2 regions of the Pseudomonas sp. Leaf58 genome follow, and region 2 is predicted to be linked to the other one. Evidence: predicted binding sites of a transcription regulator. Region 2 holds the regulator's gene; the other holds the start of a gene.

Region 1 (14,707 bases), 2.6 Mb from region 2:
GGCTGGGCCGCTGCCATGCACGTAGCGCAGTTCGATACCGGCATCCAGGGCACGCTTGCGCACGGCCGGCGAGGCCAGCGGCTTATCGCCTGGCTGGCGCGCCACGATAGGGGCTGCCTCGTGGTTGGCAGGCGCCGGGCAAGCAGCCGGCTTCAGCTCTTTCTGCGGCTCTGGCTTGGCTGCCGCCGGGGCAGCGGGAGCCTCAACTTGCTTGGCCTGCGGCACATCCACATGGTTGCCGCTGCCTTCCACTTCGATGCGGATCAGCTCGCTGCCGACCGCCATCACTTCACCTGGCTGGCCGCCCAGGGCCAGCACCTTGCCGCTGACCGGCGAAGGGATTTCCACGGTGGCCTTGTCGGTCATGACGTCGGCCACTACCTGGTCCTCGGCAATCATGTCGCCGACCTTGACGAACCATTCCACCAACTCGACCTGCGCGATGCCTTCGCCAATGTCCGGCATCTTGATGACGTGCGTGCCCATTCAGACCTCCATGACCTTTTTCAATGCCGCACCTACCCGCGAAGGCCCTGGGAAGTAAGCCCATTCCTGTGCGTGAGGGTAGGGGGTGTCCCAACCGGTGACGCGCTCGATCGGCGCCTCCAGGTGGTGGAAGCAGTGTTCCTGCACCAGCGACACCAGCTCGGCGCCGAAGCCGCAAGTACGGGTGGCCTCGTGCACCACCACGCAGCGGCCGGTTTTCTTCACCGACTCGACGATCGTGTCGAGGTCCAGCGGCCACAGGCTGCGCAGGTCGATCACTTCGGCATCGACGCCGGTTTCTTCGGCAGCCACCTGGGCCACGTACACGGTGGTGCCATAGGTCAGCACGGTCACGTCATTGCCGGGGCGGGTAATGGCTGCCTTGTCCAGCGGCACGCTGTAGTAGCCGTCAGGCACGGCGCTTTGCGGGTGCTTCGACCACGGGGTTACTGGGCGGTCGTGGTGGCCGTCGAACGGGCCGTTATACAGGCGCTTGGGCTCGAGGAAGATCACCGGGTCGTCGCATTCGATCGAGGCAATCAGCAGGCCTTTGGCGTCATACGGGTTGGACGGCATGACGGTGCGCAGGCCGCACACCTGGGTGAACATTGCTTCTGGGCTCTGGCTGTGGGTCTGGCCGCCATAGATGCCGCCCCCGCAGGGCATGCGCAGGGTCAGTGGGGCGATGAACTCGCCGGCCGAACGGTAACGCAGGCGAGCCATCTCGGAGACGATCTGGTCGGAGGCCGGGTAGAAGTAGTCGGCGAACTGGATTTCCACCACCGGGCGCAGGCCGTAGGCACCCATGCCCACGGCAGTGCCGACGATGCCGCTTTCCGAGATCGGTGCGTCAAACACGCGGGACTTGCCGTACTTGGTCTGCAGGCCTTCGGTGCAGCGGAACACGCCGCCGAAGTAACCGACGTCCTGGCCGTAGATCACTACATTGTCGTCGCGCTCGAGCATGACATCCATGGCCGAGCGCAGGGCCTGGATCATGGTCATGGTGGTGGTGGCCATGGCGGTTTCCGGGTTGATGCTGCTGTTGTGGTCGTTCATCTCAAACCCCCAGTTCCTGGCGTTGGCGGCGCAGGTGGTCAGGCATTTCCTTGTACACGTCCTCGAACATCGAGGCGGCACTTGGGATGTGACCGTTGGCCAGGGTGCCGTACTGCTCGGCTTCTTTCTGCGCGGCAATCACCGAGGCTTCGAACTCGGCAGTGGTGGCCTGGTGTTCTTCTTCGGACCAGTGGCCGATCTTGATCAAGTGCTGCTTCAGGCGGGCGATCGGGTCGCCCAGCGGGAAGTGGCTCCAATCATCGGCTGGGCGGTATTTGGACGGGTCGTCCGAAGTCGAGTGCGGGCCGGCACGGTAGGTAACCCACTCGATCAGGCAGGGGCCCAGGCCACGGCGGGCGCGCTCGGCAGCCCAGCGCGAGGCGGCGTACACGGCGACGAAGTCGTTGCCGTCAACCCGCAGCGAGGCAATGCCGCAACCCACGCCACGGCCGGCGAAGGTGGTGGACTCGCCACCGGCAATGGCCTGGAAGGTGGAGATTGCCCACTGGTTGTTGACCACGTTGAGGATCACTGGGGCGCGGTACACGTGGGCGAAGGTGAGCGCGGTATGGAAGTCCGACTCGGCGGTGGCGCCGTCGCCGATCCAGGCCGAGGCGATCTTGGTATCACCCTTGATTGCCGACGCCATGGCCCAGCCGACTGCCTGCACGAACTGGGTCGCCAGGTTGCCGCTGATGGTGAAGAAGCCGGCTTCGCGTACCGAATACATGATCGGCAGCTGGCGCCCCTTGAGCGGGTCGCGCTCGTTGGACAGCAGTTGGCAGATCATTTCGACCAGCGACACTTCGCGGGCCATCAGGATGCTTTGCTGGCGGTAGGTGGGGAAGCACATATCGCTGCGGTTCAGTGCCAGGGCCTGGCCACTGCCGATGGCTTCTTCGCCCAGGCTCTGCATGTAGAAGGACATTTTCTTCTGGCGCTGGGCAACCACCATGCGGCTGTCGAAAATCCGCGTCTTGAGCATGGCGCGCATGCCTTGACGGAGGACTTGCGGATCGATGTCTTCGGCCCATGGGCCTTGCGCATCGCCTTGCTCGTCGAGCACGCGGATCAGGCTGTAGGACAGGTCGGCGGTGTCGGCAGCATCGACATCGACAGGGGGTTTACGGGCTTGACCTGCATCGTTCAGGCGCAGGTAGGAGAAATCGGTCTGGCAGCCTGGCCGGCCGGTGGGCTCGGGCACATGCAAACGCAGGGGGGCGTACTCGTTCATGCTTTTTACGCTCGCTCGGGTATTTGTTTTTGTGAGCTTTGAAGCGGCCGCCGCTGAATACCGGCTTGTGACTGGTAAGTCAGCGTCCCCTACATCTTAGTGGCCCGGCAGGAGAATTTTTCTCTCAAGTTGATTGCCTTTACCCAGCAGGGAGGATAAATATTCCGCATAAACACAATAAACCGGTGATTTTGTCTCATGCGCAAACTCGATCGTACCGATATCGGCATTCTCAACAGCCTGCAGGAAAACGCCCGCATCACCAACGCCGAGTTGGCACGCTCGGTGAACCTGTCGCCCACGCCTTGTTTTAACCGGGTGCGGGCCATGGAAGAGTTGGGGGTGATCCGCCAGCAGGTGACCTTGCTGTCGCCCGAGGCATTGGGGCTGGACGTCAACGTGTTCATTCATGTGAGCCTGGAAAAGCAGGTCGAGCAGTCGTTGCACCGCTTCGAGGAAGAAATTGCCGAACGGCCCGAAGTGATGGAGTGCTACTTGATGACCGGCGACCCGGACTACTTGTTGCGGGTGCTGTTGCCGAGCATCCAGGCGCTGGAGCGCTTTCTCGACTACCTGACGCGCTTGCCGGGGGTGGCCAACATACGGTCGAGCTTTGCCTTGAAGCAGGTGCGTTACAAGACTGCCTTGCCATTGCCAGCCAATGGCATGACCTTGCACGAATAGCGATCTCCTGTGCGGGCCCTTTCGCGGGTAAACCCGCTCCTACAGGGGCCGACAGGCTTCGAATACTGCGCCGCAGCTGTAGGAGCGGGTTGACCCGCGAAAGGGCCAGCACAGGCACCAAAGAGGGTGCTTGATATTTTAAACACCGCCAGCCTATGTTGTTGTCAGGCTATAACAACAAGGACAAGCGTCATGAGCACCGCTCAGCTCCAGGGCATCGATGAAATCGAATGCGTCACCCCCGACCTCAATGGCGTCCCCCGGGGCAAGGTGATGACCGCCGAAGGCTTCCTCGAAGGCCGCCGCCTGCAGATGGCCAGGGGGGTGTTGTTGCAATGCATCATGGGTGGTTACCCGCCGGCGAAGTACTATGGCAGTGACGATGGCGACCTGGCGCTGGTGCCCGAGCCGAGCCAGGTTCACCGCCTGCCCTGGAGCAGCGACGGCCGAGCGCTGGCCATTTGTGACGCCAACGAGCTCGATGGCCGGCCTTCGGCATTGTCCACCCGTGGCCAGCTCAAGGCGGTGATCGCCCGTTACGCGGCGCTGGGCCTGGCACCGGTGGTGGCGACCGAGCTCGAGTTCTTCGTCTTTGCCCCCAACAGCGACCCGCAGCAGCCGTTTCAGCCACCGGTTGGCAGCGATGGCCGCCGTGAACTCGGCCATTCGGCGTTCAGTGTCAGCTCCAACAACGGCCTGCGCCCGTTCTTCAAGGAGGTGTACCAGTGCATGGCCGCGCTCGGCCTGCCGCGCGACACCTTCATGCACGAAATGGGCGTTAGCCAGTTCGAGATCAACTTGCTGCACGGCGACCCGTTGCTGTTGGCCGACCAGACGTTCCTGTTCAAGCACCTGCTCAAGGAAGTGGCGCTCAAGCATGGCCTGAGCGTGGTGTGCATGGCCAAACCGCTGGCGCGCACACCCGGCAGCTCCATGCACATTCACCAGAGCCTGGTGGAGGTAGGCAGCGGGCGGAACGTGTTCAGCGACGAGCAAGGCTTGCCCACTGCAACCTTTCACCATTTCATCGGTGGCCTGCAAGCGTGCATGGCCGACTTCACTGCGCTGTTCGCGCCCAACGTCAATTCTTACCAGCGCCTGTGTCACCCCTATGCTTCGCCGAACAATGCCTGCTGGTCCGAGGACAACCGTGCCGCAGGCCTGCGCATCCCGGCCAGCGCGCCGGTAGCCCGGCGGGTGGAAAACCGCCTACCGGGCGCCGATGCCAACCCGTACCTGGCCATCGCTGCCAGCCTGGCCGCCGGGCTGCATGGCATCGAGCAGCGCTTGCAGCCATCACCGGCCATCCAGGGTGAATTCCAGGTGCCGGAGCACTTGAGCCTGCCGTGCACCCTGCATGCCGCGCTGGAGCGGCTCAAGCACAGCACGCTGGCGCGGGAACTGTTCGGCAGCGAGTTCATCGAAGGCTACATCGCCAGCAAGACCCTGGAACTGACCGATTTCTTCGACGAAATCACACCGTGGGAACGCCGGGTGCTGGCGGCACAAGCCTGATCGCGACACGACCGACACCGGGTGCGCCCTCCTAGCCCTAAATCGCAACCGGGGGCCTGCACCAGGCGGTTTTTACCCTTATGCTGCTAGCACCCAACCGCCACCTGACCAGGGAGCTTCACGGGACGTATGCGAAATGTATGGAAGCCTTTTCAGTCGTTGTATTTCGCCGCGCTGATGATGTTGATCGGCTCAGGCCTGCTCAGTACCTACCTGGCCCTGCGCCTGGCGGCCGACCATGTCGATAGCCTGTGGGTAGGTGCGTTGATGGCGGCCAACTACTTTGGCTTGGCGGTCGGCGGCAAGGTCGGCCACCGGCTGATTGGCCGGGTCGGGCACATCCGCGCCTATGCCACCTGCGCCGGTATCGTCTGTGCTGCGGTGCTCGGCCATGGCATGACCAATTGGCTGCCAGCCTGGGTCGGGCTGCGGATCATCGTTGGCCTGGGGATGATGTGCCAGTACATGGTGATCGAAAGCTGGCTGAACGAGCAAGCCGACGTGAAGCACCGTGGCGCGGTGTTCAGCGGCTACATGATTGCCTCGTACCTGGGGTTGGTGCTCGGCCAATTGATCCTGGTGGTGCACCCGCAACTCGGCCCTGAACTGCTGATGTTGGTAGCGATGTGCTTTGCCCTGTGCCTGGTGCCGGTGGCGATGACTCGGCGCATTCACCCGGCGCCGCTGCGGCCGGCGCCGATGGAGCCGAAATTCTTCATCAAGCGCGTGCCGCAGTCGCTCAGCACGGTGCTGGGTTCGGGGTTGATCGTTGGCTCGTTCTATGGCCTGGCGCCCTTGTATGCGTCCAGTCAAGGCATGACGACTGAGCAGATTGGTCTGTTCATGGGTAGCTGTATTTTCGCCGGCTTGTTGGTGCAGTGGCCGTTGGGGTGGTTATCCGACCGCTACGACCGTGCGGTGCTGATCCGCAGCGTGGCAATAGGCTTGGCCTTGGCCGCTGCCCCGTTGGCGATACTGCCCAGTGTGCCGTTGGAGTTGCTGTTCGGCATCGGCTTCCTGATTTCGCTGTTGCAGTTCTGCCTGTACCCGCTGGCGGTGGCGTTTTCCAACGACCATGTGGAAAGCGAGCGGCGGGTGTCGCTGACGGCGATGCTGCTGGTGACCTATGGCGTGGGCGCGTGCATCGGGCCGCTGGCGGCGGGTGTGCTGATGAAAGTGTTGGGCGCACAAATGCTGTATGCCTTCTTCGTGTTCTTCGCGCTGGTGCTGGTATGGCGCATCCGGCCGAAGGCGGTGACCGGGCTGCACCAAGTGCAGGACGCGCCGCTGGGCCACGTGGCGATGCCGGCGGCCGGTTCGCCGTTGTCGGCGGCGCTGGACCCACGGGTGGATGAGCAGACAGTGCAGGACATGATGCAGGCGCCGGTGGCGGCGGAGGATACCGAGGCGGAAGAGAAGGGGGCTGAAAAAGAGCCTGAGCCGGAAGGTGAGGTCAGCAAATCGGTGTAAACCTGTACCGGCCTCTGTGCGAGTAAGCCCGCTCCCACAGGGTCCCGAGCAAGCCTGACGATAGCGCCGCCCTTGTAGGAGCGGGCTTGCCCGCGAAGAGGCCAGCACAGGAACAGCACAAACAAAAACGCCACCTCGATAGGTGGCGTTTTTGCATTATTGAGCCGACGATCAATAATCGTCCTTGTCGAACCGCCGCGCCTCACGCTGCAACTGGTACACAAAGCTTTCGATCTTGCGCTGTGCCTGCCCACTGAGGTTATGGAAGCGCACACCGGCAAAGGTGGTGTTGATCCGCTCTTCATAGTGCAGGTGACGCAACTCGACCATGGTGTCGACCAGGCCCAGCGGGTTGCTGGCCTTGAAGCGCTCGTACACCTGGCCCAGTTGCAGGCGCTCCTCGACATTGCCCTCGAAGCGCAATTTGCAACCGGTGGCCGAAATGTCCAGCAGCTTGCCGCGCAGCGCGCCGTTGCCTTTGAGGTGGGCGCCATCGAGGATGATATCGACCAGCTGCGACAGCTTCAGTGCGGCACGGAAGGCGTTGCGGCGCTGGTGGTAGGTCATCTCCACGGGCATGGCGCCGCGGTAGCAGCGGTGGCCGTCGACTTCGCTGATCTTCAGCGCGTGGTTGCATTCCCAGGCGATGCGCACACCATCATGAAAGCCTTCGACACGGAAGTGTTCGCCGTTCTCGATGAACTTCTCGCCGTCGCGTGGGATCATCTCGTCCAGCGCCAGGGTGTTGCTGTCACGGTCTACATGCACCACATAGCTCTGGAAGCGCTGGCTGCGGTCATGGAAGGTGATGATCAGCGGGTCGTGGCTTTCCTGCAGTTGCCGCAAGTTGGCCGCAATTTCCAAAGGGGTGTTCAGCACCTTTGGCGGTTGCGGGGCATCGGATTCATTGAACACGGCTTATCGTTCTCCAGGCAAAAGCAACACACGCAAGTAACGGCATTTTGCCAGTATGTTCCGTGCCTTAATAGAAAAATCACACTTGGCTGAGGGCCCGTGGCTTGGCCAGCGGCGAGGTGCTGCCGCGGCTGTCATAGAGCGAGGGTGAATCGCCGCCCATGAGGATTCTGACCTGATTGCTGGTGACGTGTTGCTGCACCTGGATGATCCGGCCGTTGGTCTCATTGAGCTGTTGGCAGGCCTGCATCAACTGGCTGATCACGTCGAGCTGCTGCAGTAGCAGTTCGCCGTTCGGCGATTGTGCTGCCACGGCCTCTACCCCGGCGCGATTGGCGCTCAGGCCAAGGCTGGTGAGCAGGTTGTTACGGCGCAGGCCTTGCTGCTCCAGCAGCACGATCAAAGACTGCTTGCGGGCCAGGATGTTCTCCAGTGGCGCCATGTCGCGGCCATGCAGTGCAACGGCCTCTTTCTGCAAGAGATCGAGCAGTTCTTGCATCGGGGCAATGTCGTCTTCGATCAGTTGCAGCAAGGTGATGTCGTGCATGGCTAACTCTTGGTTTTTCTAGCGTCCATGAAGTCAGCGCGCCGAACGGTCAGCGCTGGGCTTCGAAATCGAGCAGTTTGCTGGCGACCCGGCCGGCATCGACCTGGTAGCTGCCGTCGGCGATTGCCTGTTTCAACTGGGCCACACGGGCGCTGTTGACCACCGGTTCGTCGCGCAGCTTCTCGCTGATCTTCTGCAACTGCTGGGCCTCTTGGCTGAGGTGTACCGCTTCTCCGCTGGCGCTGGTGTCTTTCACCGCGTCCTGGCTGGCTGCCGGTTTTTCGGCGCTGCCGGGCGCGCTGGTGCTGCGCACGCCGCCCGTGACGGACGGAGAGTTATTTAAACGACTGAAGTCGATGACCATGATCAGAAACCTCTGGGTATTTGGACGCTTGCCTTGTTTTCGGCCAACCCGAAAAAAACTTTAGGCACAAATGCACAGCCGCCTGTCAGCAAGCTCGCGAACCCGTTTCTGACACAGTTTAGGAAAAGCGCTTCCTCATCGCCAGTGCAATCCTTGTGGCTACATGCTCACCTCGACCTGGCCGGGCCCGGTTACCCGGGCCTTGACCACCCGCTTGGAGTTGAGGTTGCGTACTCGGATCTGCTCGCTGAGGCCGCCCTTGCTCAGTGCTTCGCCGGGCATGCGCACGCTCAGGCTGCCGCTGCGGGCGATGATCACCACGTGGTCGCCCTTGCGCACGACCTCGGCCTGTTCCAGGTGCTGCGGGGTAAGCACCTGGTCGATCACCGTGGGCCGCAGCATCTTCATGCCCACCGCTTGGTCCAGCTCGGTCAGAAACCCCTGGCCCAGGGTGCCGACGTCGCGCTCGCGCAAGGCCACGTCGCCTTCGCCCACCACGTTGTCGCGCTTGAGTGGGCGGGTCATCACCACCACATCCCGGAACAGCCGCACGGTAGCCGGCACGAACACGGTCCACGGTGCCGTGCCTGCGCAGCGCACCTTGACCGTCACTCGGCCCAACGGCTGGGCCGGGCTTTCCAGCGAGGCGTCCAGCTGCTGGCTGCACAGCGGCATGCGCAAGCGCGGGTCCAACGGGTTGACCTGGATCTCGTAGCGGGCGGCGGTGTGGGTGGTTGCCAAGTAATCTTCGACGGTGAATTCAAGAAACCCTTGGGTGACACCGATAAGCTGTTCAGGCAAGGTAAACGCGTCCGCTACCGTGCGAACGCCGGGCGCCAGCAGGCACAGCGTGGCCAGCGAGCCCGTCAGCAGGCGTGTCAATCGTCGGGAAAATGTCGTTTTCGTGTACATGACCCTCAAAAAAGCAAAGCCCGTGCCGACTCGCTACTTGAGTTGCAACGAAAGGCTGAAAGGTTAAGGAGTCTGGCATGGCGGGTGTTATGGATTCGGTCAACCAGCGCACGCAGCTGGTCGGGCAGAATCGCCTGGAATTGTTGCTGTTCCGCCTCAATGGCGAACAGCTTTACGGCATCAACGTATTCAAGGTCAGGGAAGTGCTGCAATGCCCTGCGCTGACCCTGCTGCCCAAGGCGCACCCGGTGGTGCGCGGCGTTGCCAACATTCGCGGGGCGACTATCCCGATCCTCGACTTGTCGATGGCCACCGGGTTGCGGCCGCTGCAGGAAGAAACGCGTAAAAGTTTCGTGATCATCACCGAGTACAACACCAAGACCCAGGGCTTTTTGGTGCATTCGGTAGAGCGCATCGTCAACATGAACTGGGAAGAAATCCATCCGCCACCCAAGGGCACTGGCCGCGACCACTACCTGACGGCGGTTACGCGGGTGGACAAGCGCATGGTCGAGATCATCGACGTGGAGAAGGTGCTGGCCGAAGTGTCGCCGTCGTCGGAGTCGGTATCGGCTGGAGTGATCGACGCCGAGGTGCAGGACAAAGCCGTGCTGCTGCGGGTGCTGACCGTCGACGACTCGTCGGTGGCGCGCAAGCAGGTCAGCCGTTGCCTGCAGACCGTAGGGGTGGAGGTGGTGGCGCTCAACGATGGCCGTCAGGCCCTGAACTACCTGCGCCAGCTGGTGGACGAGGGCAAGAAGCCGGAAGAAGAGTTCCTGATGATGATCTCGGACATTGAAATGCCGGAAATGGACGGCTACACGCTAACGGCGGAGATCCGCAGCGATCCGCGCATGCAAAAATTGCACATCTGCCTGCATACTTCGCTTTCCGGGGTGTTCAACCAGGCGATGGTCAAGAAGGTCGGCGCCGATGACTTCCTGGCCAAGTTCAAGCCGGACGACCTGGCCCAGCGGGTAGTCGACCGGATCAAGGCAGCGCATTGAAGCAGCCGGGGCATGCCCCGGCACCAGTGATTTAAAAGAGGCGGCAGTAGTGTCTACGGGTAATTTAGATTTCGAACAGTTCCGGGTCTTCCTGGAGAAAGCCTGTGGCATCCTGCTGGGCGAGAATAAGCAGTATCTGGTGTCCAGCCGTCTCAACAAGCTGATGGAACAACAGGGTATCAAGAGCCTGGGCGAGCTGGTGCAGCGCATTCAGGCCCAGCCGCGTGGCGGCTTGCGTGAGCAGGTGGTAGATGCCATGACCACTAATGAGACCCTGTGGTTTCGCGATACCTACCCGTTCGAAGTGCTGAAGAACAAGGTCATTCCGGAGTTCATTCGCAACAACCCCGGCCAGCGCCTGCGCATGTGGTCGGCCGCCTGTTCTTCGGGGCAGGAGCCGTACTCCATCTCGATGGCCATCGACGAGTTCGAGCGCAGCAACCTCGGCCAGCTGAAGATGGGGGCGCAGATCGTTGCCACCGACCTGTCCGGCACCATGCTGACCAACTGCAAGACCGGCGAGTATGACAGCCTGGCAATTGCCCGCGGCCTGTCCCAAGAGCGCCTGCAGCGCTACTTCGACCCCAAGGGGCCGGGGCGCTGGGCGGTCAAGCCGGCGATTCGCAGCCGCGTCGAGTTCCGCTCGTTCAACCTGCTGGACAGCTATGCCAGCCTGGGCAAGTTCGACGTGGTGTTCTGCCGCAACGTGCTGATCTACTTCTCGGCGCAAGTGAAGAAGGACATCCTGTTGCGTATCCACAGTACCTTGAAGCCGGGTGGGTATCTGTTCCTCGGCGCTTCCGAGGCGCTGAATGGTTTGCCGGACCATTACCAGATGGTGCAGTGCAGCCCGGGGATCATCTACCAGGCCAAGTAAACCAGAAGGCCGGCAGTGACAGTTGCCGGCCTTTTTGTTTGCCTGTGGTGGCCTCTTCGCGGGTGCCGTGCCGCCTTCAGGTCATGCACAAAGCCCTGTGGAGGCGGGTTCACCCGCGAAGAGGCGACAGCAGGAACAGCTGACGTCAATTTTTTGTATTGCCGCTTTTGCCGCCTGGTAATTGCCGCTTTCGCCGCGCCAGGCGGAAGGCCTTTGCCGCTTTTCTGGCATCACCCTGACACCACCCAGCCTCGCAAGCCCATGTTTTCGGCCTTTTCGGCGGTTGGCACAGCCCTTGCTATACCTTGCTCAACGAAATTCCGGTCAACCTCTGAAGGTTTCCCCGACATGAGCATCAGCTTCGACAAGGCGCTTGGTATCCACGAAAAGGCCCTGGGCTTCCGCGCCCAGCGTGCCGAAGTGCTGGCCAACAACATCGCCAACGCCGACACGCCCAACTACAAGGCGCGTGACATGGACTTTTCTTCGGTGCTTGCCGCCGAAACCAGCAAGCAGCAAAGCGGCCGCTTCGCCATGGACCGTACCAATAGCCGGCACATCGAAGCCGAAGGCTTGGCCATTGCGGCTGACGATACCCTCAAGTACCGCACCCCGCTGCAGCCATCGATCGACCAGAACACCGTGGATGCGCAGATCGAGCAATCGAACTACACCGAAAACGCCGTCGGCTTCCAGGCCAGCTTCACCTTGCTCAACAGTAAATTCAAAGGGCTGGTTTCCGCCCTGCGGGGAGAATGACCATGTCCCTTTCCAGTGTCTTCAACATCGCCGGTAGCGGCATGAGTGCGCAGAACACGCGCCTGAACACCGTTGCTTCCAACATTGCCAACGCCGAGACCGTGTCTTCGAGCATCGACCAGACCTACCGCGCGCGCCACCCGGTATTTGCCACCACCTTTCAGAATGCGCAGGCCGGCAGCAGCCAGTCGCTGTTCGAAGACCAGGGTGAAGCCGGGCAGGGCGTGCAGGTAAAAGGCATCGTCGAAGACCAGAGCACCCTGGAAGCGCGCTACGAGCCCAACCACCCAGCGGCGAACAAAGACGGCTACGTCTACTACCCGAACGTCAATGTGGTTGAAGAGATGGCCGACATGATCTCCGCCAGTCGCGCGTTCCAGACCAACGCCGAGCTGATGAACACGGCCAAGGCCATGATGCAGAAGGTCCTGACCCTCGGTCAGTGATAAGGAAACCAGACCATGGCAATCGATACCAACGGTGTGAACCTCAACGACGTGCTGGCAGCGTCGGGTGTAGGCACCAACACCAAGAAAACCACGGACACGGCGTCCAAGACCGGCAATGATTCACTCGGCAAAGATGCCTTCCTGCAACTGCTGGTCACCCAGATGCAGCACCAGAACCCGCTGGACCCGCAGGACAACGGTGAGTTCGTTGCCCAGCTGGCGCAGTTCAGCAGCTTGGAAGGCATTACCTCGCTGAACGAGTCGGTCGGTTCCATCACCAGCGCCATGGCCTCGTCGCAGGCCCTGCAGGCGTCGTCGTTGGTGGGACGCTCGGTGGTGGTGCAGAACGACAAGGCCGTGGTCGATACCAGCGAAAGCTTCAACGCGCAGTTCGTCGTGCCGCAAGCCATCAGCGAAGCGAAGATCACCATCAAGGACAAGGACGGCAACACCGTCAAGACCATCGAGGTGGGCGAGCAGAAAGCCGGCTATGCCGATTTCATCTGGGACGGCACCAACAACAGTGGCGAGAAAGTCGACCCGGGCACCTATACCTTCACCGCCAGCACCACCGTGGATGGCCAGTCGGTGCAGATGAACACGCTGTTGCCGGCCAAGGTAACCAGCGTCAGCTTCAGCGCTGCCGGGGAAATGGTGCTCAACCTTGCCGGCGTTGGCAAAGTGTCCCTCTCCGACGTGCAAACCATCGGTATCTAAGGCCCGCTAAAGCGGCAAAAGGAGCGAATTCATGTCTTTCAATATCGGCCTTAGCGGTCTGTACGCGGCAAACAAACAACTGGATGTCACTGGCAACAACATCGCCAACGTCAATACCACCGGCTTCAAGTCGTCGCGTGCCGAGTTCGCCGATGTCTACGCCGGCTCCAACCGCCTGGGCGTAGGCAAGAACCAAGTGGGTAACGGTGTGCGCCTGGCCGCCATTTCCCAGCAGTTCAACCAGGGTGATGTCAATACCACCGGTAATGTGCTGGACATGGGTATCCAGGGGCAGGGCTTCTTCGTGCTGTCGGACAACGGCACGAAAGTCTATACCCGTGCGGGTGCCTTCCAGGCCAGTAAAGACAACTATGTAATCACCTCTGATAACCTGCGGCTGCAAGGCTATGCCGCTGATGCGAATGGCAAGATCCAGAAGAGCGGCCTGACCGACCTGAAGATCGATACCTCGGCCTTGCAGCCCAAGCCAACCTCGCTGATCGATCAGGGTATCAACCTGAACTCGTCGGCTAAGTCGATTCCATTCCAGGTGTACGACAACACCAAGCCGCCGAGCATGGCTGCATTCAACCCGGCGGACCCGAGCACCTACCAGCGTGCGACCACCAGTACCGTCAATGATGTCGACGGTAACCCGCACACCCTGCAGCAGTTCTACCGCAAGACCGACACCAACGAGTGGACCATGTACTCCCTGATCGACGGGCGCAACCCGTTCGAGCCGGGCAGCACTACGCCGCTTGCCGGCAAGATCGAATACAGCAGCGATGGCACCATCAGTTCCATGGTGGCGGACACCGCCGGTGTTCCCAGCGGTGCATCGTACACCGTGAAAAACGGTGGCTTCAGCATCGATGGCTGGGTGCCTGCTGCTCAGGACCCTACCTCGGGTGACTGGGTGGCCAGCGGTGTTGCCGGTACCGTCCAGGACCAGGGCGTGACCTCGCCGGCGCTGGTGGCGAACAAGTCGTTCGACCCGTCCGACGATAGCACCTATACCCGTTCGTTCCCGACCAAGGTGTATGACAGCCAGGGTAACGAGCACACCATGGAGCAGTTCTACCGCAAGACCGGGACCAACGAGTGGACCATGTACACGCTGGTCGATGGGCGCAACCCGTTCAACCCGGGCAGCACCGAGCCACTGACGGGCACCATTGCGTTCAACAGTGATGGTTCGGTCAACTCGATGACGGCAGACAATACCGGTCACCCCGCCGGCACCTCGTTCACCGTCGTCAACAATACCTTCAGCATGGTCGGCTGGGTGCCGGCGGCCGAAGATGCATCGGGTAACTGGAGTGCCAATGGTGCGGTGGGTGATGCCGCTGGCATGAAAATGTCGATGGCCAGCACCACCTCCTACAACACCGAAACCGCGCGCATGTCGCAGTCCCAGGACGGTTATGCCACCGGTACCCTGTCCAATCTGAGCATCGACTCGACCGGTATCTTGTTCGCGACCTTCAGCAACGGCCAATCGCGTGCGATCGGTCAGGTTGCCCTGGCCAGCTTCGCCAACGAGCAAGGCTTGCAGCAAGTTGGTGGTACCCGCTGGACCGAGACCTACAACTCGGGCATCCCTGGCATCGATTCGCCGAAGACCGGCACCTTGGGGGCCATCGAGTCCAACTCGCTGGAAGGCTCGAACGTCAACTTGACGCAGGAGCTGGTGGAGTTGATCAAGGCGC
Region 2 (14,707 bases):
TTGGTAGCCGGGATAACCGCCTGAGCGTCGCCTCCAACCTCAAGGGCCTGGCCATCGACCTGCCGGCTCCGTTCGGCAAAACAGCAGCAGAAACCCGCGACAGCCGTTTTAGCATGAACCTGCAGGGCGCGGAGCGGCGCTTTGATGCTGCGTACAGCGACTTTGCCCGCTTTGCCTACGCTGCGCCGGCCGAAAAGCTGAACCAGGGCCGTGGCGAGTTGCTGCTGGGCGCAGGTGACGCCCAGGTGCCTGGCGCCCAAGGCCTGCGGGTGCGCGGGCGCCTCGAGGCGCTGGACCTGGCGCCCTGGCAAGAGCAGGCGGCACGGTTGGCTGGCGACGACCCGGGCGGCAGTGCTCGGCAGAACCTGCAAAGCGTCGACCTGAGCATCGGCCAGTTGAAAGCGTTTGGCATGGACCTGAACCAGGCTGTGGTGCGCTTGGCCCGCGGCGGCGCGGCCTGGGATTTGCGCCTCGATAGCAAGGAAGTCATCGGCAATGCCCGGCTGCCGGATACCAAAACCGCGCCCATGGTCGTGCGCCTGCAAACCCTGCGCCTGCCCGCTGCCAGCGCTGCAGAAAAGCAGGCTGAAGAGGGCCCGGACCCGCTGGCCTCGTTCGATCCGCGCAAGGTACCGGCGCTGGACCTGAGCATCGACAAACTGTACCGCGGCGATGACCTGTTCGGCAGCGCGTCACTCAAGCTGCGGCCGACTGCGCAGGGCGTTACCGCCAGTGATATCGACCTTGACTTCAAAGGCCTGCGTATCGATGGCGGTGGCGGCTGGGAAGGCCAGCCGGGCAGCGCCAGCAGTTGGTACAAAGGGCGCCTGGACGGCAAGAATCTGGCGGATGTGCTCAAGGCCTGGGGCTTTGCCCCGACCGTGACCAGCCGTGACTTCCGCCTGGATGTCGATGGTCGCTGGCCTGGCTCGCCGGCTGCGGTGAGCCTGGAGCGGTTTTCCGGCAGCATGGACGCGGCGCTGCGCACCGGCCAGTTCGTCGAGGTCGAAGGCAGCGCTCAGGCGCTGCGGGTGTTTGGCCTGCTCAACTTCAACTCTATCGGTCGGCGCCTGCGCCTGGACTTCTCCGACCTGTTCGACAAAGGCCTGGCCTATGACCGGGTCAAAGGCTTGCTGGTTGCCAGCAGCGGCGTCTATGTGACCCGCGAGCCGATCAGCGTGACCGGCCCGTCGAGCAACTTCGAGCTCGATGGCACCCTGGACATGGTGCGTGACCGGGTCGATGCCAATTTGCAGGTGACCTTGCCGGTAACCAACAACCTGCCGCTGGCGGCGCTGATCGTTGGCGCGCCGGCCGTGGGTGGGGCGCTGTTCCTGGTTGACCGGTTGATCGGTGACCGCGTGTCGCGCTTTGCCAGTGTGAACTACCGTGTCGAAGGACCATGGAAAGAGCCTAGAATCACATTTGTGAAACCTTTCGAGAAATCCCGCTAGGAGTGCCCATGAAGGCAGCGGTAATCCAGATGGTCAGCCAGGACGATGTGTTGGCCAACCTGCAGCGTGCCGGTGCTCTGCTGGAGCAGGCCGCGTTCGGCGGCGCACGCCTGGCCGTGCTGCCAGAAAACTTCGCTGCCATGGGCCGCAAGGACGCCGCTGCCATCGGCCGCGCCGAAGCATTGGGCGCTGGGCCGATCCTGCCATGGTTGAAACGGACCGCCCGCGACCTCAAGTTATGGATTGTCGCCGGTACCTTGCCCTTGCCACCGATTGGCCAGCCCGAGGCCAAGGCCCATGCGTGCTCGCTGCTGATCGACGAGCACGGCGAGGTGGCGGCACGCTATGACAAGCTGCATCTGTTCGATGTGGACGTTGCCGACAACCGTGGCCGTTACCGCGAGTCTGACGACTACGCCCATGGTGCCCAGGTGGTGGTGGCCGATACACCGCTGGGGCGGCTCGGGCTGAGCGTGTGCTACGACCTGCGCTTCCCCGAACTGTACAGCGCACTGCGTGCTGCCGGTGCGGAACTGATCACCGCGCCCGCTGCCTTTACTGCGGTAACGGGGGCGGCGCACTGGGAGGTGCTGGTGCGTGCCCGTGCTATCGAAACCCAGTGCTATCTGTTGGCTGCGGCGCAGGGCGGTACCCACCCCGGCCCACGGGAAACCCATGGCCATGCGGCGATCGTCGACCCTTGGGGGCGTATCGTCGCGCAACAAGCGCAAGGCGAAGCGGTACTGCTCGCCGAGCGCGACATTGACGAACAGGCGTCCATCCGGGCGCGCATGCCGGTGGTATCGCACCGGCGCTTTTTCTCGCAGGGCGCGTTGCGGCCTGCGCACACCTCGGAGTGACTATGAGCCAGATGTTATCCACCGTCAGCGAGCAGCTCCTGGCCCCAGGCGGCTTGACCCTGGACAGCCTGCAGAGCGTGCTGGGTGAGTTGGCCGGCCCCGGCATCGACGCCGCCGACCTGTATTTCCAGGGCCAGATTTCGGAAACCTGGGCGCTGGAAGACGGCATCGTCAAAGAGGGCAGCTTCAACCTCGACCAAGGCGTGGGCGTGCGCGCCCAGTCCGGTGAAAAGACCGGTTTTGCCTACAGCAACGCAATCAACCTCGAAGCGCTGACTTCCGCCGCCCGCGCCGCCCGTTCAATTTCCCGCGCCGGGCAAAACGGCACCGTGCAGGCTTTCCGTAGCCAGGAGGTGGCTGCGCTGTATGCCCAGGATAACCCGCTGGCGGTGCTGACCCGCGCCGAGAAGGTCGAGCTGCTCAAGCGCGTCGACGTCGCTACGCGCGCCCTGGACCCGCGTATCCAGCAGGTCAGCGTGAGCATGGCCGGGGTCTGGGAGCGCATTCTGATCGCTGCGGCCGATGGCAGCCTCGCTGCCGATGTGCGCCCGCTGGTGCGCTTCAATGTCAGTGTCATCGTCGAGCAAAACGGCCGTCGCGAACGCGGCGGGCACGGCGGTGGCGGGCGTACCGACTACCGGTTCTTCACCGAGGAAAAGGTCATGGGTTATGCCCGGGAAGCCTTGCGCCAAGCGCTGGTTAACTTGGAGGCGATCCCGGCGCCTGCCGGCACCTTGCCGGTTGTGCTCGGTTCGGGCTGGTCGGGCGTACTGCTGCACGAAGCTGTCGGCCACGGCTTGGAAGGCGATTTCAACCGCAAAGGCAGTTCGGCGTTCAGTGGCCGGATTGGCCAGCAGGTAGCATCGAAGCTGTGCACCATCGTCGACGACGGTACGCTGGAAGGCCGCCGTGGCTCACTGAGCGTCGATGACGAAGGCACCCCAACCGAGTGCACCACGCTGATCGAGAACGGTGTACTCAAGGGCTACATGCAGGACAAGCTGAACGCGCGGCTGATGGGCATGGCGGTGACCGGCAACGGCCGGCGTGAATCCTACGCGCACCTGCCGATGCCGCGCATGACCAACACCTACATGCGTGCCGGCGAAAGCGACCCGCAGGAAATCATCGCGTCAGTGAAGAAGGGTATTTACTGCGCCAACCTGGGCGGTGGCCAGGTGGACATCACCAGTGGCAAGTTCGTGTTCTCGACCAGTGAGGCCTACCTGATCGAAGACGGCAAGATTACCGCACCAGTCAAGGGCGCGACCCTGATCGGCAATGGGCCGGAGGCAATGAGCCGGGTATCGATGGTCGGTAACGACCTGGCGCTGGACAGCGGGGTAGGGACGTGCGGCAAGGACGGGCAGTCGGTGCCAGTCGGGGTGGGCCAGCCTACCTTGAAGCTGGATGCAATTACCGTAGGCGGTACTGGGGCGTGATGGCTTCGGGGGCCGATGTGAGAGCGGGCAAGCCCGCTCCCACAGGGCCTCACGACAAGGCTCAGCGCAACCCGCGCTGCAACTCGTCGAGGTCGCGGATGTACTTGAACACCTTGCGCGCAGCTGCAGGCGGCTTGTTCCGCGCCTTCTCGTGCTGGGCATGGCGTATCAGCGAGCGCATCTGCTGGCGATCGGTTTCCGGGTATTCGTTAACGAAGCGCTCGAGGTCTTCGTCGTTACCATCGATCAACCGGTCACGCCAGCGCTCTAGGCCGTGGAAACGCTCGTTGTACTGGCGGGTCGAGCTGTCCATCTGCTCGAGCAAGGCGTGGATGGCATCCAGGTCCTGCACGCGCATCAGCTTGCCGACAAACGACATGTGGCGTTTGCGGGCACCATGAGCGGTGTGCTTGCTGGCCTCGGCCAGGGCCTTGCGCAGCTCGTCGGTCAACGGCAGGCGTGCCAGGGTATCGGCCTTGAGCGTGGTAAGGCGCTCGCCGAGTTCGACCAGCGCATGCAGTTCGCGCTTGATCTGGGTTTTGCTTTTTTCGCCGTCGAAGGCGTCGTCGTTTGAATCAACCATGGTGGCAGTCCGCTAGAAATCGCCGCCATGATAACCAGTCGGGGGCCGCTTGTCCGGCCCGGTCGTAGAATGACCCTCGCCGAACGCAGAATTTGAGTGGAGAGAACCATGAGTGCAGTCCAGAGCGTAGGTCCAAAAGACCTGCCAGCATTGCAGGAGCAGGTCGAGGCGATCATCGCCGAAGCGCGCCGCCAGGGGGCCAGCGCCTGCGAAGTGGCAGTATCGCTGGAGCAGGGCTTGTCCACCACAGTACGCCAGCGTGAGGTCGAAACGGTTGAGTTCAACCGCGACCAGGGCTTTGGTATCACCCTCTATGTCGGCCAGCGCAAGGGGTCGGCCAGCACCTCGGCCAGCGGCCCTGAAGCGATCCGTGAAACCGTCGCCGCAGCCTTGGCAATTGCCAAGCATACTTCCGAGGACGAATGTTCCGGCCTGGCCGACGCGGCACTGATGGCCCGCGAGATTCCAGACCTGGACTTGTACCACGACTGGGATCTGGAGCCCGAGAAGGCCATCGAGATGGCCCTGACCTGTGAGGCGGCGGCGTTCGACGCCGACCCGCGCATCCTCAACGCCGATGGCACCACCTTCAATACCCACCAGGGCTGTCGCGTGTATGGCAACAGCCATGGCTTCATCGGTGGCTACGCGTCGACCCGGCACAGCCTAAGCTGCGTGATGATCGCCGAAGGCGATGGGCAGATGCAGCGTGACTACTGGTACGACGTGAACCGCCAGGGCAACCTGCTGGCCGACCCTCGCAGCATTGGTGTGCGTGCTGCGCAACGTGCCGCCAGCCGGCTGGGTGCGCGGCCGGTGCCGACCTGCGAGGTGCCGGTGCTGTTTTCGGCCGAGCTGGCTGGTGGCCTGTTTGGCAGCTTCCTGTCGGCCATTTCCGGTGGCAACTTGTACCGCAAATCGTCATTCCTTGAGGGGACCCTCGGCCAGCGCCTGTTCCCCGCCTGGCTGACCCTCGACGAGCGCCCGCACATTCCGCGTGCACTGGCCAGTGCGGCATTCGATGGTGACGGCCTGGCGACCTATGCCAAGCCATTCGTCGACAAGGGCGAGCTGGTGTCGTACCTGCTGGGTACTTATTCCGGGCGCAAGCTGGGGCTGCCAAGCACCGCCAACGCCGGCGGCGTGCATAACCTGTTTGTCAGCCATGGTGTCGAAGATCAGGCGGCGCTGATCCGGCGCATGGGCCGCGGGCTGCTGGTAACCGAACTGATGGGGCATGGCCTGAACATGGTGACGGGGGATTACTCCCGTGGCGCGGCGGGGTTCTGGGTGGAAAATGGCGAGATCCAGCACGCGGTGCAGGAAGTGACCATTGCTGGCAACATGAAAGACATGTTCCAACAGATTGTCGCGATCGGTAGCGATCTGGAGACCCGCAGCAATATCCACACGGGGTCGGTGTTGATTGAGCGAATGACGGTTGCCGGTAGCTAGTCTACTGCCAGTACCGGCCCCTTCGCGGGCACGCGCGCGCCTACAACGTTGGATGTAGGAGCGGGCATGCCCGCGAAGAAACCAACGCGGTGCCTGCTACCGGCTGCGCCGGTGTTCGCAGACACGCGCTCGCTTATTCGCCTTCGTCGAAGAAGTTGTTGATCAACTCGACCAGCGCGTCCATGGCGTCGGTGTCCTGCTCGCCTTCGGTATGCAGGTGCACCTGGGTGCCTTTGCCGGCCGCAAGCATCATAACCGCCATGATGCTTTTGCCATCCACCAGCTTGTCCGGTGCACGACCAACCCGCACCTGGCAGGGGAAACGGCCGGCAACGCCGACAAACTTGGCTGCCGCCCGAGCATGCAGCCCCAGCTTGTTGATGATGGTGATTTCACGGGCGGGCATGGTGGGGCGGATCCTTGGGCTAGAGGTCGCGGTGGCGGACCTGGACGTTTTTCAGGGATTGCTGCAGCAACTGGCCAAGGCGTTCGGTGATGTATACCGAGCGGTGGTGGCCGCCGGTGCAGCCAATCGCGATGGTGACGTAGGCGCGATTACTGGCGGCGAAGCGGGGCAGCCACTTGAGCAGGTAGCTGGAAATGTCGTTGAACATGTCTTCGACATCCGGCTGGGCAGCCAGGTAGTCGATTACCGGTTGCTCAAGGCCGGAGTGCTCGCGCAACTCGGGCTTCCAGTAGGGGTTGGGCAGGCAGCGCACATCGAACACCAGGTCTGCGTCCACCGGCATGCCGCGCTTGAAACCGAACGACTCGACCAGGAATGCGGTACCAGGCTCGGGCTGGTTGAGCAGGCGTAGCTTGATCGAATCACGCAACTGGTAAAGGTTCAGGTTGGTGGTGTCGATCTTCAGGTCGGCCAGGTCGGAAATCGGCCCCAGCAGGTCGCTCTCCACGCGGATCGCCTCTGCCAGCGAGCGATTGGCATTGGTCAGCGGGTGGCGTCGGCGGGTTTCCGAGAAGCGCTTGAGCAGCGTGTCTTCATCAGCATCCAGGTACAGCACGTCGCAGTGGATATGCCGGGCACGGGCTTCTTCAAGCAGTTCGGGGAAGCGCGTCAGGTGGCTGGGCAGGTTGCGCGCGTCGATCGACACGGCGACCTTGGGTTGCTGCAGCTCGGTGTTGATCAGCGCGCTTTCCGCCAGCTGCGGTAGCAGCCCGGCAGGCAGGTTGTCGATGCAGTAGAAACCGTTGTCTTCCAGGACATCGAGGGCGGTGCTCTTGCCGGAGCCGGACCGGCCGCTGACGATGATCAGGCGCATGTTCAGTGCTCGTTCTGTACGTCCAGGACAACCTGGAACAGGGCCTCGCTGCTGGTGGCCGCACGCAGGCGATCACGCACCTCTTTGCGATCGAGCATGCTGGCAATCTGGCGCAGCAGTTCCAGATGGGCATCGGTGGCGGCTTCTGGCACCAGCAGTACGAACAGCAGGTCCACAGGCGCGCCATCGATGGCGTCGTAGTCGATAGGTGCTTCCAGGTGCAGCAGGGCGCTGACCGGAGCAGAACAACCTTCAAGCCGGCAGTGCGGAATGGCGATACCATTACCGAAACCGGTCGAACCGAGCTTTTCCCGGGCGACCAATTTTTCGAAGACGTCTTGCATCTCCAGTTCTGGCACTTGGTCGGCGATGACGGTGGCGACCTTTTCCAGGGCGCGCTTCTTACTGCCGCCCGGCACGTTCACGAGGGAACGGCCGGGGGTCAGGATGGTTTCAAGTCGGATCATGGATGAGGGGGATCAGCGGGCAGCTGCACCTTGCAGCAGGCTTTGCTGTTTTTCCTTGTGTTTTTTCAGTTGGCGGTCGAGCTTGTCAGCCAAGGCGTCGATCGCTGCATACATGTCTTCGTGTTCGGCGTTGGCAACCACTTCGCCGCCGGGAATCTGCAGGGTCGCCTCGACCTTCTGCTGCAACTTCTCGACTTTCATGATGACCTGCACGTTGGTGATCTTATCGAAGTGACTTTCCACGCGAGCGAGTTTTTCAAGCACGTAATCGCGCAGTGGTTGGGTGACTTCTACATGCTGTCCACTGATATTGACTTGCATACAGCTTCTCCTTTGTTGCCCGTGCATAAAGAGGCAGGTCTTGCACCTGCCCCGCAAACGCTGTGGCTCATCTCAGGGGCTACATCAGTCGCTTGCGCTCGCTCGACGGTGCAATGCCGAGGGACTCGCGGTACTTGGCGACGGTGCGACGGGCTACCTGGATGCCTTGTGCCTCCAGTAAACCAGCGATCTTGCTGTCACTCAATGGCTTTTTCTGATTTTCCGCTGCAACCAGTTTTTTGATGATCGCGCGGATCGCCGTGGACGAGCACTCTCCGCCTTCGGAGGTGCTGACGTGGCTGGAGAAAAAGTATTTCAGTTCGTAGATACCGCGCGGTGTGTGCATGTATTTCTGCGTGGTAACCCGTGAAATGGTCGATTCGTGCATGCCCACCGCTTCGGCGATGTCATGCAGTACCAACGGTTTCATCGCTTCGTCGCCGTGGTCGAGGAAGCCACGCTGGTGCTCGACGATCTGCGTGGCGACCTTCATCAGGGTTTCGTTGCGGCTTTGCAGGCTCTTGATGAACCAGCGCGCTTCCTGCAACTGGTTACGCATGAAGGTGTTGTCGGCGCTGGTGTCGGCGCGGCGCACAAACCCGGCGTATTGCGGGTTGACGCGCAAGCGCGGGATGGCCTCCTGGTTCAGCTCCACCAGCCAGCGCTCACTGTCTTTGCGCACGATGACGTCGGGCACTACGTACTCAGGCTCGCTGGACTCGATCTGTGAACCGGGGCGCGGGTTGAGGCTTTGCACCAGCTCGATGACTTGGCGCAGCTCGTCTTCCTTGATTTTCATGCGCCGCATCAACTGGCTGTAGTCACGGCCGCCAAGCAGGTCGATGAAATCGCTGACCAGGCGCTTGGCTTCGCTCATCCACGGGGTATTGGCGGGCAGTTGGCGCAGCTGCAGCAGCAAGCATTCGCCCAAGGTGCGGGCGCCGACGCCGGCCGGCTCGAACTGCTGGATGCGGTGCAGGACCGCTTCGACTTCGTCCAGCTCGATATCCAGCTCGGGGTCAAAACCGGCGCAGATTTCCTCGAGGGTGTCTTCCAGGTAGCCCTGGCCGTTGATGCTGTCGATCAGGGTCACGGCGATCAGGCGGTCGGTGTCGGACATCGGTGCCAGGTTGAGCTGCCACAGCAAGTGGCTTTGCAGGCTTTCGCCGGCTGATGTACGGGTGGTGAAATCCCACTCGTCGTCATCATTGCTCGGCAGGCTGCTGGCGCTGGTCTGGTAGATGTCTTCCCAGGCAGTGTCGACCGGCAGCTCGTTGGGAATACGTTCGCCCCACTCACCGTCTTCCAGGTTGTCGGCACTGACGGTGCTTTCCTGGAAGCTGTTGTCCTGGGCTTCGGCGGCTGGTTTGTTCTCGGCGTTGTCCGCCATCGGGTCGCTGTTGTCGAAGTCTTCGCCGTCTTCCTGACGTTCGAGCATCGGGTTCGACTCCAGCGCTTCCTGGATTTCCTGTTGGAGGTCCAGGGTAGAGAGCTGGAGCAGGCGGATGGCCTGTTGCAACTGCGGTGTCATCGTCAGTTGCTGGCCCATTTTTAGGACGAGCGATGGTTTCATGGCTGGGGCTAATACCTTGTTCGCCGGCGCGCATGCGCCATCCACTACACGAGGGCGCCGAGGCGCCAGATCAAGCAAGTTTTATGCCTTAAATTGTAGCGTTTGCCTAGAGTACCGTAACAACTTAACCCCGGTTTCAGGGCGATTCGCCAGTACTCCAGGCGCGTGCTGGGGTCAGAGCCGGAACTCGTGGCCCAGGTAAACCTCTTTAACCAAGTCGTTGGCCAGGATGGTTTCGGCATCGCCTTCGGCGATTAACCGGCCATCATTGACGATATAGGCGGTTTCGCAGATATCCAGTGTTTCACGCACGTTGTGGTCGGTGATCAGTACACCGATGCCCTTGGCCTTGAGGTGATGGATGATCTGCTTGATGTCGCCGACCGAAATCGGGTCTACACCCGCGAACGGTTCGTCCAGCAAGATGAATTTGGGTGCGGTCGCCAGGGCCCGGGCAATCTCGACGCGGCGGCGTTCACCGCCGGACAAGCTCATGCCGAGGTTGTCGCGAATGTGGCTGATGTGGAATTCCTGCAGCAGGCTTTCCAGCTCCTTGCGCCTACCATCGCGGTCGAGGTCCTTGCGGGTCTCGAGGATAGCCATGATGTTGTCGGCCACCGACAGCTTGCGGAAGATCGAGGCTTCCTGCGGCAGGTAGCCGATGCCGGCGCGGGCGCGACCGTGCATGGGCTGGTGGCTGACGTCCAGGTTGTCGATCAGTACGCGACCCTGCTCGGCCTGGACCAGGCCGACGATCATGTAGAAACAGGTGGTCTTGCCGGCGCCGTTGGGGCCGAGCAGGCCGACGATCTGGCCGCTGTCGATCGACAGGCTGACGTCACGTACGACTTGCCGCCCCTTGTAGCTCTTGGCCAGGTGCTGGGCTTTGAGGGTTGCCATTTACTCGGCCTTCTTCTTGGGCTGGATCACCATGTCGATACGCTGACGTGGTTGGGTGACGTTGCCACCTCGCCCGGCAGTCGCCACCTGGGTCTTGGTGTTGTAGACGATTTTCTCGCCTTCGGTGGTGTTGCCCTCGTTCTCGACCTTGGCGCGATCGGTGAGGATCACGGTGTCTTTCTGTGCTTGGTACTGAATAGTCACCGCCCAGCCTTTCATCTTGTCAGGCTTGTCAGTGCTCTGCTGCTGCTCGAAGTAGGCCAGGTTGCCTACCGAGGTGACAACGTCGATGTCACCATTGGTGGCGCGCGTCATGGTCACCGTATTGCCTTTGATCATCATCGACCCTTGGGTGATGATCACGTCACCGGTATAGGTGGCCACGCCTTGCTTGTCGTCCAGGTGCGCGTTGTCGGCCTGAATACGAATCGGCTGGTCACGGTCATTCGGCAGGGCGAAGGCGCTCGCGCTTCCCAGTGCAGCGCTCAGGCTGAGCAAAAGGGGGAGGGTTTTAACGAGCCTCATACTGTCCTCTTACGTTAGAGAGCAGGTCCATCCTGCCTTCTTTCAAATACGCTTTCATGCCCTTGCCCGTGGTTGTGCCACCGGCGCCGTCGATTCTAACGGCTTGCTCGGTCTGCGCATATTGCTTCTGCGGGAATACGGTCATGCGTGAGCTGGTGATAATGGTTTCGCGTTGCTTTTCGTCGGTGCGTGCAACGCGTACCTGGTTGATCAATTCGACCTCGGTGCCGTCCGGGTTTACCTCGGCACGCTCGCTCTGGACGTGCCAGGGGTATTGGGTACCGCGGTACATGTGCAGGTCCGGTGTGGTCACCAAGGTGATTTCACTGGCCTTCATATGTTCGACCTTGTCGGCGGTCATTTCATATTGCAGCTTGCCGTCAGGCAGGTACTGCACGCTGTGGGCATTGATCGCATAGTAGTCGATGGCGCTTTCATCGACCTGGGCCACCGGCTGGTCGAGGAAGCTTTCCGGGCTGACATTCCAGTAGCCGATGGCTACCAGCACGGCGGCGATCACCGCCAGCAGCGCGATATTGCGAACTTTCTTGCTGGACATGGGCAGCCTTAAAGGTAATTGGCGTTGGCAGCGTCCAGGGTGCCCTGGGCCTGCATGATCAGTTCGCAGAACTCACGGGCGGCGCCTTCGCCACCGCGAGCCTGGGTCACGCCATGGGCGTGTTGGCGAACAAAGGGTGCGGCATTGGCCACCGCCATTCCCAGGCCGACCCGGCGAATCACCGGCAGGTCAGGCAGGTCATCGCCCAGGTAGGCGACCTGTTCATAGCTTAGGCCCAGTTCGGTCAGCAGGCCGTCAAGTACCACCAATTTGTCCTCGCGGCCCTGGTAAAGGTGCGGGATGCCGAGGTTTTTGGCGCGGCGCTCGACCACCGGCGTGTTGCGCCCGCTGATGATCGCCGTGGTCACGCCCGACGCCATGAGCATCTTGATGCCCTGGCCATCGAGGGTGTTGAAGGTCTTGAACTCGCTGCCGTCTTCGAGGAAGTACAGGCGGCCATCGGTCAGTACGCCATCGACGTCGAACACCGCCAGCTTGATGGCCTTGCCGCGCTGCATGAGGTTCTGGCTCATTCCATCGCTCCTTACATTACACCAGCGCGCAACAGGTCGTGCATGTTCAGGGCGCCGGTAGGCCGGTCGTCCTGGTCTACGACAACCAGTGCGTTGATCTTGTGGTCTTCCATAATCTTCAATGCTTCGGCTGCGAGCATTTCGGCGCGTGCGGTTTTGCCATGCACGGTCATTACCTGGTCGATCAGCGTGGTGTGCACGTCGATGTTGCGGTCCAGGCTGCGACGCAGGTCGCCGTCGGTGAAGATCCCGGCCAACTTGCCATCCGCTTCGAGGATGGCGGTCATGCCCAGGCCTTTGTGGGACATTTCAAGCAAGGCGTCCTTCAGCAAGGTGCCGCGCTGGACCTGTGGCAGGTCGTCGCCGGCGTGCATGATGTTTTCGACCTTGAGCAGCAAGCGCCGCCCAAGCGCACCCCCTGGGTGCGAAAAGGCGAAGTCTTCCGCCGTGAAACCACGGGCTTCGAGCAGTGCGATGGCCAGGGCGTCGCCCAGCACCAGCGAGGCCGTGGTGGAGGAGGTGGGGGCCAGGTTGAGTGGGCATGCCTCCTGGGCGACGCGGGCATCGAGGTTAACCTCGGCAGCCTGGGCCAGGACCGAGTCAGGGTTGCCGGTAAGGCTGATCAGCGGGATGCCCATGCGCTTGATCAGCGGCAACAGCGTAACGATTTCGGCGGTGCTGCCGGAGTTCGACAGGGCCAGGATGATATCGTTGCGGGTGATCATGCCCATGTCGCCATGGCTGGCTTCCGCGGGATGGACGAAAAACGCCGGGGTGCCTGTGCTTGCCAGGGTGGCGGCAATCTTGTTGCCGATGTGCCCGGACTTGCCCATGCCAAGCACGATAACCCGTCCCTTGATCGCCAGGATCAGCTCGCAGGCTTTGACAAAGTTTTCATCGATACGCGCCAGCAGGCCCTCGACGGCCTCGAGTTCCAGGCGCAAGGTGCGCTGGGCGGATTGGATCAGCTCGCTGGATTGGCTCATGTCAAAAAAGCAATGCCTGGTAAAAAGGCGGCGATTATAGCCGCAATGAAAGAAACCCTCACCCTTTCGATTGCCGTGGCGAATGTCCTTCATGCCTGTCGTAGGGCTGAACGACTCGTTGCCCGGCCTTGGGGAGGCGCTGTGAGCGGTGCTATAGTTCGCCGCTATTCGGCCAGCCAGGGGGCGCGTGTGCCTTCCAGACGAAGGCCGGCGTCCATTAGGACGAGGCTGCACTAGCAAGGAGTCTAGATGAGTGTGGATAGCGCCTACGCGGTCGAGTTGAAGGGGGTTACCTTCAAACGCGGTTCGCGCAGCATTTTCAGCAACGTCGACATTCGCATCCCGCGCGGCAAGGTCACCGGTATCATGGGGCCATCGGGTTGCGGCAAGACCACGTTGCTCCGGCTGATGGGCGCGCAACTGCGCCCATCCAGCGGTGAGGTATGGGTTGCCGGGCAAAACCTGCCGACGCTGTCGCGCAGCGACCTGTTCGACGCCCGCAAGCAAATGGGCGTGCTGTTTCAGAGCGGCGCGTTGTTCACCGACCTCGATGTGTTCGAGAACGTCGCGTTTCCGTTGCGCGTGCACACTCAGCTGTCGGACGAAATGATCCGCGACATCGTGCTGATGAAGCTGCAGGCCGTAGGCCTGCGCGGTGCCATCGACCTGATGCCTGACGAGCTGTCTGGCGGCATGAAGCGCCGTGTGGCGCTGGCGCGGGCGATTGCCCTGGACCCGCAGATTCTCATGTACGACGAGCCGTTCGTCGGTCAGGACCCGATTGCCATGGGGGTGTTGGTGCGGCTGATCCGCCTGCTCAACGATGCCCTGGGCATCACCAGCATCGTCGTTTCCCACGACCTGGCCGAAACCGCCAGCATCGCCGACTACATCTACGTGGTGGGTGATGGCCAGGTGCTTGGCCAGGGCACGCCTGACGAACTGATGGGCTCGGACAACCCGCGCATTCGCCAGTTCATGAAGGGCGACCCGGACGGCCCGGTACCTTTCCACTTTCCCGCGCCTGATTACCGCGCCGACCTGTTGGGGGCGCGTTGATGCGCAGAAAATCCTTACTCGAGCGGGTGCGCCTGCTGGGCCGCTCGGCGATCGACGTGCTGGCGGTACTGGGGCGTTCCTGCCTGTTCTTGTTCCATGCACTGGTCGGGCGCGGCGGCATTGGCGGCGGTTTTCAGCTGCTGACCAAGCAGCTGTACTCGGTGGGCGTGCTGTCGTTGGCGATCGTGGTCGTGTCCGGTGTGTTCATCGGCATGGTGCTGGCGCTGCAGGGCTACAGCATCCTGACCAAGTACGGCTCGGAGCAGGCGGTAGGGCAGATGGTTGCCCTGACCCTGCTGCGCGAGCTCGGCCCGGTGGTGACGGCGCTGCTGTTCGCTGGCCGTGCCGGCTCGGCACTGACCGCCGAGATTGGCAACATGAAGTCCACCGAGCAGCTGTCGAGCCTGGAAATGATCGGCGTCGACCCGCTCAAGTACATCGTTGCGCCACGCCTGTGGGCCGGTTTCATCTCGTTGCCGCTGCTGGCGCTGATCTTCAGTGTGGTTGGTATCTGGGGTGGCTCGTGGGTGGCGGTGGACTGGCTTGGCGTCTACGAGGGTTCGTTCTGGGCCAACATGCAGAACAGTGTTTCTTTCACCGATGACGTGCTTAACGGGCTGGTAAAGAGCCTGGTATTCGCCTTTGTCACAACCTGGATCGCCGTATTCCAGGGGTACGACTGTGAACCCACCTCAGAAGGGATCAGCCGT

What was found. Region 2 encodes sigma-54, which starts transcription at its own class of promoters, with help from an activator protein. Its sites were predicted from a motif close to ANTGGCATNNANNTTGCTNT; they were not measured.
Region 1: flgB (flagellar basal body rod protein FlgB) is a predicted target of sigma-54. The motif match lies at 11,353-11,372, and genes of this name have one in related genera.

Annotation. Positions count from the first base shown of each region.
Region 1 is NZ_CP032677.1:3,823,121-3,837,827, reverse strand. Features, by position in the region: gene DV532_RS17845 (dihydrolipoamide acetyltransferase family protein) at 1-486, opposite strand, end outside; gene DV532_RS17840 (alpha-ketoacid dehydrogenase subunit beta) at 487-1,545, opposite strand; gene DV532_RS17835 (3-methyl-2-oxobutanoate dehydrogenase (2-methylpropanoyl-transferring) subunit alpha) at 1,547-2,779, opposite strand; gene bkdR (Bkd operon transcriptional regulator BkdR) at 2,978-3,463, shown strand; gene DV532_RS17825 (glutamine synthetase family protein) at 3,737-4,978, shown strand; gene DV532_RS17820 (MFS transporter) at 5,108-6,448, shown strand; gene DV532_RS17815 (flagellar brake protein) at 6,620-7,363, opposite strand; gene DV532_RS17810 (flagella synthesis protein FlgN) at 7,443-7,910, opposite strand; gene flgM (flagellar biosynthesis anti-sigma factor FlgM) at 7,960-8,274, opposite strand; gene flgA (flagellar basal body P-ring formation chaperone FlgA) at 8,434-9,186, opposite strand; gene DV532_RS17795 (chemotaxis protein CheV) at 9,264-10,193, shown strand; gene cheR (protein-glutamate O-methyltransferase CheR) at 10,243-11,070, shown strand; gene flgB (flagellar basal body rod protein FlgB) at 11,419-11,829, shown strand; gene flgC (flagellar basal body rod protein FlgC) at 11,832-12,275, shown strand; gene flgD (flagellar hook assembly protein FlgD) at 12,291-12,995, shown strand; gene DV532_RS17770 (flagellar hook-basal body complex protein) at 13,027-14,707, shown strand, end outside.
Region 2 is NZ_CP032677.1:1,018,964-1,033,670, forward strand. Features, by position in the region: gene DV532_RS04760 (YhdP family protein) at 1-1,454, shown strand, start outside; gene DV532_RS04765 (carbon-nitrogen hydrolase family protein) at 1,463-2,314, shown strand; gene tldD (metalloprotease TldD) at 2,317-3,756, shown strand; gene yjgA (ribosome biogenesis factor YjgA) at 3,818-4,339, opposite strand; gene pmbA (metalloprotease PmbA) at 4,448-5,794, shown strand; gene DV532_RS04785 (HPr family phosphocarrier protein) at 5,928-6,200, opposite strand; gene rapZ (RNase adapter RapZ) at 6,220-7,074, opposite strand; gene ptsN (PTS IIA-like nitrogen regulatory protein PtsN) at 7,077-7,541, opposite strand; gene hpf (ribosome hibernation-promoting factor, HPF/YfiA family) at 7,554-7,862, opposite strand; gene DV532_RS04805 (RNA polymerase factor sigma-54) at 7,942-9,435, opposite strand; gene lptB (LPS export ABC transporter ATP-binding protein) at 9,610-10,335, opposite strand; gene lptA (lipopolysaccharide transport periplasmic protein LptA) at 10,336-10,860, opposite strand; gene lptC (LPS export ABC transporter periplasmic protein LptC) at 10,847-11,419, opposite strand; gene DV532_RS04825 (HAD family hydrolase) at 11,428-11,952, opposite strand; gene DV532_RS04830 (KpsF/GutQ family sugar-phosphate isomerase) at 11,964-12,938, opposite strand; gene DV532_RS04835 (ATP-binding cassette domain-containing protein) at 13,188-13,997, shown strand; gene mlaE (lipid asymmetry maintenance ABC transporter permease subunit MlaE) at 13,997-14,707, shown strand, end outside.